Regions from separate parts of the Rhizobium sp. AP16 genome, predicted to be linked through region 2. Evidence: predicted binding sites of a transcription regulator. Region 2 holds the regulator's gene; each other region holds the start of a gene.
What was found. The regulator PhoB, encoded in region 2, activates phosphate uptake and scavenging genes when phosphate is short. The targets are predictions, from matches to a motif close to TGTCATNNANCTGTCAT.
Positions count from the first base shown of each region.

Region 1: PMI03_RS28835 (alpha-D-ribose 1-methylphosphonate 5-triphosphate diphosphatase) is a predicted target of PhoB. The motif match lies at 2,077-2,093, and genes of this name have one in related genera.
Region 3: phnC (phosphonate ABC transporter ATP-binding protein) is a predicted target of PhoB. The motif match lies at 2,558-2,574, and genes of this name have one in related genera.

Region 1 is NZ_AJVM01000084.1:41,083-45,030, reverse strand. It holds gene purM (phosphoribosylformylglycinamidine cyclo-ligase) at 1-193, shown strand, start outside; gene purN (phosphoribosylglycinamide formyltransferase) at 190-867, shown strand; gene PMI03_RS28835 (alpha-D-ribose 1-methylphosphonate 5-triphosphate diphosphatase) at 880-2,049, opposite strand; gene PMI03_RS28830 (NUDIX domain-containing protein) at 2,200-2,793, opposite strand; gene PMI03_RS28825 (molybdopterin-dependent oxidoreductase) at 2,790-3,948, opposite strand, start outside.
Region 2 is NZ_AJVM01000063.1:141,077-145,024, reverse strand. It holds gene PMI03_RS17190 (aspartate aminotransferase family protein) at 1-442, opposite strand, end outside; gene PMI03_RS17185 (GcrA family cell cycle regulator) at 870-1,406, shown strand; gene phoB (phosphate regulon transcriptional regulator PhoB) at 1,494-2,177, opposite strand; gene phoU (phosphate signaling complex protein PhoU) at 2,210-2,923, opposite strand; gene pstB (phosphate ABC transporter ATP-binding protein PstB) at 2,975-3,790, opposite strand; gene pstA (phosphate ABC transporter permease PstA) at 3,805-3,948, opposite strand, start outside.
Region 3 is NZ_AJVM01000086.1:43,723-47,670, reverse strand. It holds gene phnE (phosphonate ABC transporter, permease protein PhnE) at 1-489, opposite strand, end outside; gene phnD (phosphonate ABC transporter substrate-binding protein) at 558-1,463, opposite strand; gene phnC (phosphonate ABC transporter ATP-binding protein) at 1,559-2,413, opposite strand; gene PMI03_RS29475 (pyridoxamine 5'-phosphate oxidase family protein) at 2,640-3,203, opposite strand; gene PMI03_RS29470 (DapH/DapD/GlmU-related protein) at 3,298-3,915, opposite strand; gene phnL (phosphonate C-P lyase system protein PhnL) at 3,912-3,948, opposite strand, start outside.

The DNA.
Region 1 (3,948 bases), on a different contig from region 2:
TGTCGAGGCCAAGGAAATGCTGCGCACCTTCAATTGCGGCATCGGCATGATCGCCGTCGTCGCCGCCGAGAATGTCGATACCGTCAAGGCGGCGCTCGAGGCCGAAGGCGAATCCATCGTCACGCTCGGCCGCATGATCGCCCGCGACGAAGGCGCTGCCGGCACCGTCTACAAGGGTACGCTAGATCTATGAGTTCGGCCCGCAAACGCGTCGTCGTCTTCATTTCGGGCAGCGGCTCCAACATGATGGCGCTGGTCAAGGCGGCTGCGGCTTCAGACTATCCGGCCGAAATCGTCGCCGTCATTTCCGACAAGGCGGATGCGGGCGGGCTGGCGAAGGCCGCCGCCGAGGGCATTGCCACCTACGCCTTCGTGCGCAAGGATTTCGCCAGCAAGGACGCGCATGAGGAGGCCATCCTCGCGCAGCTCTCGGCGCTTTCGCCCGACATCATCTGCCTTGCCGGCTATATGCGCCTGCTCACCGGCCGCTTCATCCAGAGCTACGAAGGCCGGATTATCAACATTCATCCGTCGCTGCTGCCGCTTTTCCCTGGCCTGCACACGCATCAGCGTGCCATCGACGCAGGCCAGCGGATCGCCGGCTGCACCGTGCATTTCGTCACCGAAGGCATGGACGAAGGTCCGGTGATCGGCCAAGCGGCCGTGCCGGTGCTGACCGATGATACCGCCGACGCGCTGGCTGCGCGCGTGCTGACGATCGAGCATCAGCTCTATCCTCAGTCGCTGCGGCTGCTGGCGGAAGGCAAGGTCCGGATGGAAAGCGGCAAGGCCGTTACCACGGCAAAGGCACCGGCTGCCGCTGGCCAGCAGATTCTGTCCCTGCTTGGCGACGTCAGCCGGATCTAGTCGAACGTCCCCTCAGGCAGCCATGGCCATCAGCGGATGCAGCGTGCCGTCGCTATAGACGACGCGGCCGTTGCGGAAGGTCGCGCGGATGCGATGAACCGCACCATGCTCGACAGCCACCAGATCGGCTTTCTGGCCGATGGCGATCTCGCCGCGATCCGTCAGGCCGGCAGAGCGCGCGGCATTTGCTGTTGCCATGGCGACCGCCGCTGGCAGGGCGCCGCTGGCAACTTCGGCAATCTTGAAGATCGCCGGCACGAAGGCGGCAGGATGATAATCGGCGGCGATGATGCCAAGCAGGCCCGCTTTCGCTGCATCAAGGGCGCTCAGATTGCCCGACATGGACTGACCGCGCAGCGCATTCGGCGCACCCATCAGCGTCCAGAGGCCACGACGGCGCGCTTCTTCGGCAGCCGGCAGCGTCACAGGGAATTCGCTGATCGTGACGCCGAGATCATGCATCTCGGCCACCTTCTCGGCGCTGTCGTCGTCATGCGATGCGAGCGACAGCTTGTGCTTCAGGGACAGGCGGACAATGTCGCGTAGCTTGCGTTCGATATCCGGATCCTGCCGCATGGCGATGCGGCGAGCGACCACGTCCTCTGCCGCCTCCCGCGACATGGAGCGGCGCTCGGACATGCTGAGGACATAGGCCTCGATATTGTTGTACTGCCCCTGCCCCGGCGTGTGGTCGGTCAGCGACACCATATCGACGACGCCATCCTCCAGCAGCCGCTCCAGCGTCGGCGCGGCGCCGATATTGGTGATCTCGTAGCGGGCGTGGACGCGATGGTCGATGAGCAGGTGGTCACGCAGGCTGCTGATGCCCTTGATAACAGCCGAAGTGGTCTCTAGCGAACGGACGTGGCCGTAGACGCTTTCCGTGGCGAAGGAGACGGCGGCGTAAGCGGTGGTGACGCCGGCAGCAGCAAGCTTCTTGTCAAGTTCGTGGATGCCGAAATCGATCGGCATGGTGGCATTCGGCCGCGGTGCGATCTCGCGCTCGATCATGTCGCCATGCAGATCGACAAAGCCCGGCATCAGCAACCGTCCACCGCCATCGAAGGTCGCATTCGAAACTTGTTCGGTGCGGATCTCGGCAATCACGCCGTCCTCGATGCGAATGGAACCCTGATCGACCACCTCATTGGGAAGAACGAGCTTGAAATTGCTGAGCCACATCGGCTTTCTCCTGGAATAGCGTCAATTGTTTCAAACATATGACAATGGTCCGGACCTATCCGGCGAATGCCTCCCGATAGGCGCGATTCGTGACGCCGTGATGAAGATCGTAGCACTGATTTTGACAGTGCTCGCACGCTTCCAAACGGCCTATCCCAAGCTCGCCTTGTTCAGTGCCGCCCATTGCAGCAACATGACCGTCTTGGCGTCATAGATCTCGCCCGCTTCGATCATCGCCACCGCGTCGGCCAGCCGGACTTCGAGCACCTCGATGTCCTCATGTTCGTCGGCAAGCCCGCCGCCATCAGCGATACGGTCGGTGGTGTCGACGACAGCGGCGAAGAAATGGATGATTTCGGTGACCGCGCCGGGCGAGGTGAATGTCTTGAAAAGAAACCTGATATCGCGGACCCGGAAACCGGTTTCCTCCATCGCCTCGCGGCGGATCGCCTCTTCCGGATGATCGCCATCGAGCAAGCCGGCCGGCACTTCGATCATCCAGGCGGGAAAGCCGGTGAGATAGGCCGGCAGGCGGAACTGCCGCACGAGGATGACCGTCTCGCGCTTGGGATCGTAGAGCAAGATGCAGGCGGCCGGCGTGCGGTGATAGATCTCGCGCTTCAGCCGGTGCGTCTCGCCGCTGGAATCCGTATAGTCGATGTCGTAGTTGCTGAGCCGTGTCCATTGATCCGAGAGCGTCTTCTCGCTGACGATCTCGACCTTGGCCTTTTCAAACTTATTCATTTCGCATCCTTGCGCAGCCAAACCTTGTTGTCGTGGACAGCCGCGCCGCCATAGGGCGCGACGGGATCGGCGCCGGTGAGCACATTGATCCCCTCGCCATCCACATGCGCCTTGTTCGGCCACAGGCCCTCGGCGATCAACACGCCGGGCTTTACCTCCGTCGTGATGCGCGCATGGAGGCGGATGTCGCCCCTGACATTGCCGATCTGGACGAGATCGCCTTCGATGACCTCAAGCGCTGCGGCGTCCGCGGGATTGATCATCACCTCCGGGCGGCCTTCCTTCTGGCGCGAGGTCTTGGTCTCCGCAAAGCTCGAATTCAGGAAATTGCGTGCCGGCGAGGTGGCAAGCCGGAAGGGATGATCCGGATCGGCGACTTCGATGACATCGACCTGATCGGGAAACTCCGGCAGCTCAATGTGCGGGCCGAGCAAGCCAACGGCTTCCGGCGGGCGGTTCGGAGCGGGCTGGTTGACCCAGTCCGGGCGGAAACGGAACCTGCCGTCGGAATGGGCAAAACCGTTGAGGAAATGCGCTTCCTCGAAAGCCGGCTGACGGTCGAACCATTTATGCTCGAGAAAATAATCGTAATCCGGCAGGCCACTATCCGACAGGATACGGTCCACCATTTCGCGTGCGGAAAAACCGAAGCCGGGACGATCGGCGACGCCAAGGCGCTTGGCCAGTTCCTCGATGACGAAGAGATTGCTGCGCACGGTCGAAGGCGGCTCGACCAGCTTGGGGCCGAGCAGAATGTGGTTCTGGCCGCCGGCACGGTAGATATCGTCATGCTCGACGAACATGGTGGCCGGAATGACGATATCGGCCATTTCGGCGGTATCGGTCATGAATTGTTCGTGCACGGCGACGAAGAGGTCGTTGCGGGCAAAGCCGCGCTTTACCAGCCGCTGTTCCGGCGCGATGTTCACCGGATTGGTGTTCTGGATCAGCATGGCCGTCACCGGCCCGCGATGGCGCAGCGCCACGGCATCGCTGGTGAGCGCCCGGCCGATCTGCGACTGGTCGATCATGCGGACATCCTGATCCAGCATCGAACGACCGGTCAGCTCGCTGCCATCGATGCGGAAGATATCGCTGTTGGAATGGAAGGCACCGCCGCCCTCATATTGCCAGGAGCCGAGCACGGTAGCGATC
Region 2 (3,948 bases):
GATACTTTTCCTGGCCGCCGGCGGCGATCGTCGCGATCGTGCGGCCGTGGAAGGCGCCTTCAAAGGTGATGATATGGAACTTCTCGGGATGGCCCTTGGAGAACTGGTAGCGCCGCGCCGTCTTGATCGCACATTCCAGCGCCTCAGCGCCGGAATTGGTGAAGAACACCTTGTCGGCAAAGGTGGCTTCCGTCAGGCGCTTCGACAGCTTCTCCTGGCCCGGCACCTCATAAAGGTTCGACAGGTGCCAGACCTTGTCGGCCTGCGCCTTCAGTTCCGCGACCAGATGGGGATGTGCATGGCCAAGCGAATTCACTGCAACACCGGCGGCGAAATCGAGATAGCGCTCGCCTGTCTCCGTGAACAGCCATACGCCCTCTCCTCGCTCAAACCGCAGCGGGGCACGCATATAGGTGTCGTAAAGCGGCGCGGTTTCAGCCATGGCCCGTATCTCCTCGATCACAACCTTTAGGGCCAATCGTTTCCTTCAAGTGAAACGGGCCCGGAAAAATCAAAAATGCCGCCTTGCGGCGGCTGAGGCACTATTGATGTTTTGCACCGCAATGTCAACAAAACAGGCGATTTAGCAGGCGCGGCAGAGCATCTCGCGACGAGAGGTATGTCTTCAGTTGCTAATATTGCAAAAATGCCACGCTTGGACAAGCAAGTTGGGGAAAACCCCGAAATCGATTCCCCAGGAATCATGCGACTCTTGTCACGGAGTCAGCCTCACACTAGGTTAAACCTCAATTACTAGACTGCATGCGGCGGAACTAGTCACCACAATTTTTAAGCGTTTCGCGCCTCGCCCTAATGCGAGGCAATGGTGAAGGATTCTGCCATCGGAAACGCGACAGCGGAGACAGGGCATGAATTGGACAGACGAACGCGTCGAGAAGCTGAAAAAGCTGTGGTCCGAGGGTTTGAGCGCGAGCCAGATCGCGGCGCAGCTCGGTGGTGTCAGTCGTAATGCCGTCATCGGCAAGGTGCATCGCTTGAGCCTGCCGGGCCGAGCGAAGGCCGGCGGCACGGCGACGGCCGCCCGAGCACAGAAGCGCAACACTTCGGCGCCGCGCGCACCGAACTACGCCTCGCGCGTTGCAACCCGCACGGTTACCCGTCAGCAGGGCGCGACGATGCTCAAGGAAGAAGTCGAGATCGATACGGTCAACGAGATCGAATATCGTCCGGCCGCCAATGTGGTCGTTCCGATTTCGCGTCGCCTCGGCCTGACGGAACTCACCGAGCGCACCTGCAAATGGCCGGTCGGCGATCCGCTGAAGGATGACTTCCACTTCTGCGGCAATGACAGCCCGGATGCATCGCCCTATTGCGGCTACCATCAGCGCCTGGCCTACCAGCCGGTGCATGAACGACGCCGGCCGGCGGCTCAACCGCGCGGCTGAGATGCCCCATAGCTGAATGAAAGAAACGGGCCGAAAGGCCCGTTTTCTGTTTCCGCCGCTATGTTGGGTGACTGACCGGTTTCCCGATCAGGCTTCCATGGAATAACCCGCGCCGCGAACGGTGCGGATGACATCCTGCATATTGGAGAAGTTCAGCGCCTTGCGCAGACGTCCGACATGGACGTCGACGGTGCGTTCGTCGACATAGATGTCATGTCCCCAGACACCGTCGAGGAGCTGCGACCGCGAGAAGACGCGGCTCGGCGAAGCCATCAGGAATTCCAGCAGGCGGAATTCCGTCGGTCCCAACCGCACTTCACGGCTCTTGCGGTGAACGCGATGGGTCTCGCGGTCCAGTTCGATGTCGCCACAGCGCAGCACGGTGGAGAGAACCTCCGGACGGGCACGGCGCAGCATCGCCTTGACGCGAGCCATCAGCTCCGGCGTCGAGAACGGCTTGACGACATAATCGTCCGCGCCGGTGGAAAGGCCGCGCACGCGCTCGCTTTCCTCGCCGCGGGCGGTGAGCATGATGATCGGCAGGCGTTCGGTCTCCGGCCGCATGCGCAGCCGGCGGCAGAGTTCGATGCCGGACACGCCGGGGAGCATCCAATCGAGGATCAGAAGATCGGGAATGCGCTCCTGGAGGCGAAGCTCTGCTTCATCGCCTCTCAGAATGGTGTCGACCTCGAAGCCTTCAGCCTCGAGATTATAGCGCAGCAGAACGCTGAGCGCTTCTTCGTCTTCTACAACAGCAACTCTCGGAACCATGCGTCTCTGGTCTCCTTTTCCTGGCGTCTTCGTTATTCCGTCACCGCACCGACGGTGTTGGCGGTATCGTCTTTCGGGCGCTCGCCTTCGGGCTGGCTACCGGTCGCCATGTAATAGATCGTCTCGGCGATGTTGGTGGCATGGTCGCCGATGCGCTCGATATTCTTGGCGCAAAAGAGAAGATGCGTGCAGGTGGTGATGTTGCGCGGATCTTCCATCATGTAGGTCAGCATCTCGCGGAAGAGCGAGGTGTACATCGCGTCGATTTCCTCGTCGCGCTCACGGATCGAGACGGCCTTGTCGGGCGAACGGGTCGTATAGACGTCGAGCACTTCCTTGAGCTGGCTGAGCGCCAGTTCGGAAAGATGCTCGATGCCGCGCGCCAGGCGGCGCGGAACGCCGTGGCCCTGCACGGCGATGACGCGCTTGGCGGTATTCTTGCCAAGGTCGCCAACGCGCTCCAGATCGGCGGCGATGCGAATGGAACCCATGATTTCGCGCAGGTCGGCGGCCATCGGCTGGCGGCGAGCGATGGTGACGATCGCCTTGTCGCCGACTTCGCGTTCGGCGTGGTCGAGAACGACGTCGTCGGAGATGACCTTCTGTGCAAGGGCGGCATCGCCGTGCACCAGTGCACGAACGCTGTCGCTGACCATCTGCTCCGCCAGACCGCCCATTTCAGCAATGCGGCGCGTCAGGAACTTCAGGTCTTCGTCATAGGCAGAGAGAATGTGAGTGGAGACCATTTTTCTATCCTCAGGGTGAAACGTGTGAAGGGAGCCGCGCGCGGGATATCATCAACCAAAACGGCCCATGATGTAATCCTGCGTGCGGAAATCGTCGGGATTGGTGAACATCTTATCGGTATCGTTCTCCTCGACCAAATGGCCGAGATGAAACATTGCGGTGCGTTGGGAAACGCGGGCGGCCTGCTGCATGGAATGCGTCACGATGACGATCGTGAAGTTTTCCCGCAGCTCATGAATCAGTTCCTCGACCTTGGCCGTGGCGATGGGATCGAGCGCCGAGCACGGCTCGTCCATGAGAATGACTTCCGGGCTGACGGCAACGGCGCGGGCGATGCAGAGGCGCTGCTGCTGGCCGCCCGACAGGCTGGTGCCGGCTTCCAGCAGCCGATCCTTCACCTCGCCCCAGAGACCGGCCTTCTGCAGGCTGGTTTCGACAATATGGTCGAGATCGGCCTTGGAGCGATGCAGCCCGTGAATACGCGGGCCATAGGCGACGTTCTCGTAGATCGACTTCGGGAAGGGATTGGGCTTCTGGAACACCATGCCGACGCGGGCACGCAGCTCCACGACATCGATGGCGCTGTCATAGACATCCTGATCGTCGAGCGTGATCTTGCCGGTGACGCGGCAGGTGTCGATCGTATCGTTCATGCGGTTTAGGCAGCGCAGAAAGGTGGACTTGCCACAGCCTGAAGGACCGATCAACGCCGTGACCGTATTGACACGGATGTTCAGGTCCACACCGAACAGGGCGCGCTTGTCACCATAATAGACCGAGACGTCCTGGCCGATCATCTTGTAGGGGATCGTCGTCATCTTCCTGGCCAGTGCCTTCTCGCCTGCGGCTTCCGTCATCATGTTCATTCCGTCTTCTCCCTCTACCAACGCCGCTCGAAGCGACGGCGCAGCAGGATGGCCCCGATGTTCATCGCAACAAGGAAGAAGAGCAGGACGATAATGGCCCCGGAGGTTCGCTCGACAAAGGCACGCTCGGCTTCGCTCGCCCACATGTAAATCTGCAC
Region 3 (3,948 bases), on a different contig from region 2:
CAGCCGTACAGGATTGGACGGCGACATGTTGCGGGCGGCAAAGAAGCTGAGAGGCAGGGCGACGATGAAACCGATGATGGTCGATACCAGCGCCACGTTGATCGTGATGATCATCAGCTCGAAATATTCGGGAATGTAGAAATTGCCCCAGACATAGACGCGGCCGAGGGGAAAATTGAATTCTTCGCCGCCAACGCCGTTTGCGCCGTTCGGGCTCGCAAGATCGAAGAGTGCGCGATAGACGTCGGCCCAATCCTTGGGGATCAGCCAGCTCAGGAAATCGAAGAGATGCGGCAGGCGGTCGAAGAAATGGCCTGCATTGCTCTCGTCAGCGAAGCGGACGGAGCTGACGAAGGCGATGATCAGGATCGCGAGCCCGAGCCCGGTATAGAGACGGCGCCGGGCCACCATGCGGCTCCAGGCATCGCCGATCTCCTTGGCGCTGTGGGGCGCGCTCTGCATCTGTGGCTGGGCATCGGCAATCGTCATGAAAAATACCGCCTTGAAAAATAGCAAAGAGGCGGCCGTTGCCGGCCGCCTCGCAGTCAGGACGAAGATCAGCCGCCGATGGCAGCTTTGCGAACTTCGATAACGGCGTTGTAGAAGTCCGGCTTGACCTTGACGTAGCCTTTGAAGTCGCCGCCTTCGATGGCGTTGAAGCACTTGGCGTCGGCGGTCGGGAGCTTCAGGAAGAAGTCGGTCAGCTTGGTCTGCCATTCGGCGCCGAGAGCGTTGCGAACGACGAGCGGGCCGTTCGGGATCAGCGGCGAACGCCAGACTTCAACGAGCTTGTTCGGGTCGACGGCGCCTTTGTCGACTTCCTTGCGGAAGGTGCCGGAGGTGTAGCCGTCCTTGAAGTCGCCGAGGCCCGAGGAGTCGTCGACAGCGACGTCGACCTTGCCGTCATAGGCGGCGAGCAGGTTGTTCTCGTGACCGCCGTTGAACTGGGTCGAGGCGAAGAACTTGTCGTTCGGCATGCCGGTGTCCTTCGGGATCTGCGTCAGCGGAACGAGATAGCCCGAGGTGGAGTCCGGATCGGCGTAGCCGAGCTTCTTGCCCTTGGCGTCCTTGATGCTCTTGATGCCGGAGGACTTGAGCGCGAGACCGATCGAGTAATAGCCGGTCGAGCCGTCAGCCTGCTGCGTGGTCAGGATCGGGGTGACGGCTTTCGGGTCCTTGATAGCGACGGCTGCATAGCCGGAAGCGCCGAGTTCGGCAAAGTCGAGCGTGCCGCCGAGAAGACCCTGGATAACGCCGTCATAGTCGGCGGCCGGGAACAGCGATACCTTCTCGAAGCCGAATTCCTTCTTCAGGTGATCGGAGAGGCAGGCATAGTTGCGCAGGCGGTCGGCTTCGTTTTCGCCACCGAGAATACCGACGCGGAATTCCTTGAGGTCCTGAGCGGCAGCGCCGCCGGCAAGCGCGAGAAGCGCCGTGGCTGCAAGAAGGGTCTTCTTCAACATGGGTTCGTCTCCTGGTTAACCGGTGTGTCCCCGGATGTCTTCGGTCTGAAAAAATGCGCCCTTGACGCGGGCTCTCGATCGCGGCCGGCTCCCTCTCAGGGACCGGCCAGTGCCAGCGGTTGCAGGCCGGCGGATGCATGTGCCGCGGCTTGCGCGGCCTGATCGGGAATGTTGATGGCGGTCGACGTCATCGTCTCGTCGACACCGGCGCCATCCTTGTCGGTGCCGTAGATTTCCTTGACTGCTGCGGCCGTCAGGTCGGACGGCTTGCCGTCGAAGACGACACGGCCGGCGGCCATGCCGACGATGCGTTCGCAATAGTTGCGGGCCGTATCCAGCGTATGCAGGTTGGTGATGACGGTGATGCCTTCGCGCTCGTTGATGTCGCGCAAAGCGTCCATGACGATCTTGGCGTTGAGCGGATCGAGCGAGGCGATCGGCTCGTCGGCGAGCATCATCTTCGGCTGCTGCATCAGCGCGCGGCAGATGGCGACGCGCTGCTGCTGGCCGCCCGACAGCGTGCCGGCCATCTGCAATGCGGTCTGCTCGATGCCGAGGCGCCCGAGTGCCGCGATCGCTTCGATGCGCTCTTCACGGGTGAAGACCGAGAGAAGGCTCATGACGGTCGAGCGCTGGTTGAGGCGGCCGAGCATGACGTTGGTCAAGACGTCGAGGCGCGGGACCAGGTTGAACTGCTGGAAGATCATGGCGCAGTCGCGCTGCCAGTTGCGCAGCGCCCGGCCACTCAGCTTGGAAACCTCGGTGCCGGCGAAATGGATCGAGCCGGAAGTCGGGTCGGCGAGGCGGTTGATCATGCGCAGCAGCGTGGACTTGCCGGCGCCCGAGCGGCCGATGACGCCAACCATCTGTCCTTGCGGAATGTCCAACGTCACGGAATCGACAGCGAGCTTGTTTCCGAACCGGCGCGAGACATTCTTGAGCTCGAACATGAAGCTTTCCCTTTCGCCGCTGCTTTGGTCCGCAGCTGGCATTGACGTCGCGCTACTAACTATGAATAGGCACAGGTGCCTTGGCTCAAAACGGAATTTCGAGCGGCTGTGCGCCAAGTATAGGCAACGCATTATCGCCGCTTCATGAAGCTCCGATGTCAGATTTGTGTAAGTGTTGTTACAATCCCCCGCTATTGGTGCGGTGGGATGATTCAGTGGAGCCGCATTAGTTGCTGTCGGCGTCAAATAAACCCGTTGGGAGACCATCCATGCTGCGGACGTTCTTTTCCCGCCGATATTCCTCGATACCATCGGGACCCTTGGCCTTGGCCCATTGATCGAGGCTCGGCCTTTCGCCTTCATAGGAAAAGAGCGGCACGCCGAAGCCGCAGGAGGTCTGGACGAGGTCTATATCCAGCCAGACGATCTGGCGGGCACCGAGCGGTTCGTCGCCGGCATAATGGGTATGCAGCAATTCCCGGTATTCAGCCGATGTCCGGTGAATGATCCGGCCGCGCCCATAGAGGCGCAGGATCATCGGCGGCCCCGCGACGGCGCAGAACATGATGGTCAGCCGCCCATCGGCCTTCATATGCGCCGAGGTCTCGTTGCCGCTGCCGGTGCGGTCGAGATAGATGGCGGTATTGGGTGAGATGATGCGCAGGCACAGCGTCTCGCGGGGCGAAACGTTGACGCGGGACGTCCCGGTCGCAGATGCCGTAAAGAAGATATGTTGCCGGGCAATGAAATCGTTCAGCCGGTCATCGATGCTTTCGAACTGTTTTGCCATGAAGGCGTCTCCCTCGAATATCTGGTCTCAAAGGGTCGCCAGACGCTGGATCCTCAGTCGGCCGGCGCAAGCCCCGTATCGGCGAAAAACGTCCTCATGCGCCGTAGCGGATCAAAAAATCCTCGGCGGAAAGGGCGCGGAAGTCGGTCAGCGCCGTGCGCAGAGTGGCGTGATCCCAGTCCCACCAGGCAAGCTTGTCCATCCGCGCGCCGACCTCGGTGGTGAAACGCTCGCGGATGAGCTTGGCCGGTACGCCACCGACGATCGTATAGGGGGCGACATCCTTGGAAACGACGGCACCGGCGCCGATGACGGCACCATTGCCGACCGCAACACCAGGCAGGATGGTGGCGCCGTGGCCGATCCAGACGTCATGACCGATCACGACGCGGTTCTCGCGCCGCCAGGTGAAGAAATCCGTCTCCATATCGGCATCCGGCCAATAATCGGCGGCGCGATAGGTGAAGTGATGCAGCGTCGCCCGCCATGTCGGATGGTTGGTGGCGTTGATGCGGACGCTGGCGGCGATGTTGACGAACTTGCCGATCGTCGCGCACCAGACGGCGCCGTCCTGCATGATGTAAGAATAATCGCCGATCTCGACTTCGTCGATACGGCAACGCTCCGAGACCTCGGTGTAGCGGCCGAACGTCGAGTTCTTGACCGTTGCTGTCGGGCTGATGAAGGGCGATTCGCCCAGTTGGCGGCTCATGCGGCGGACTTTCTGGGTGAGAAGCGGGAGACG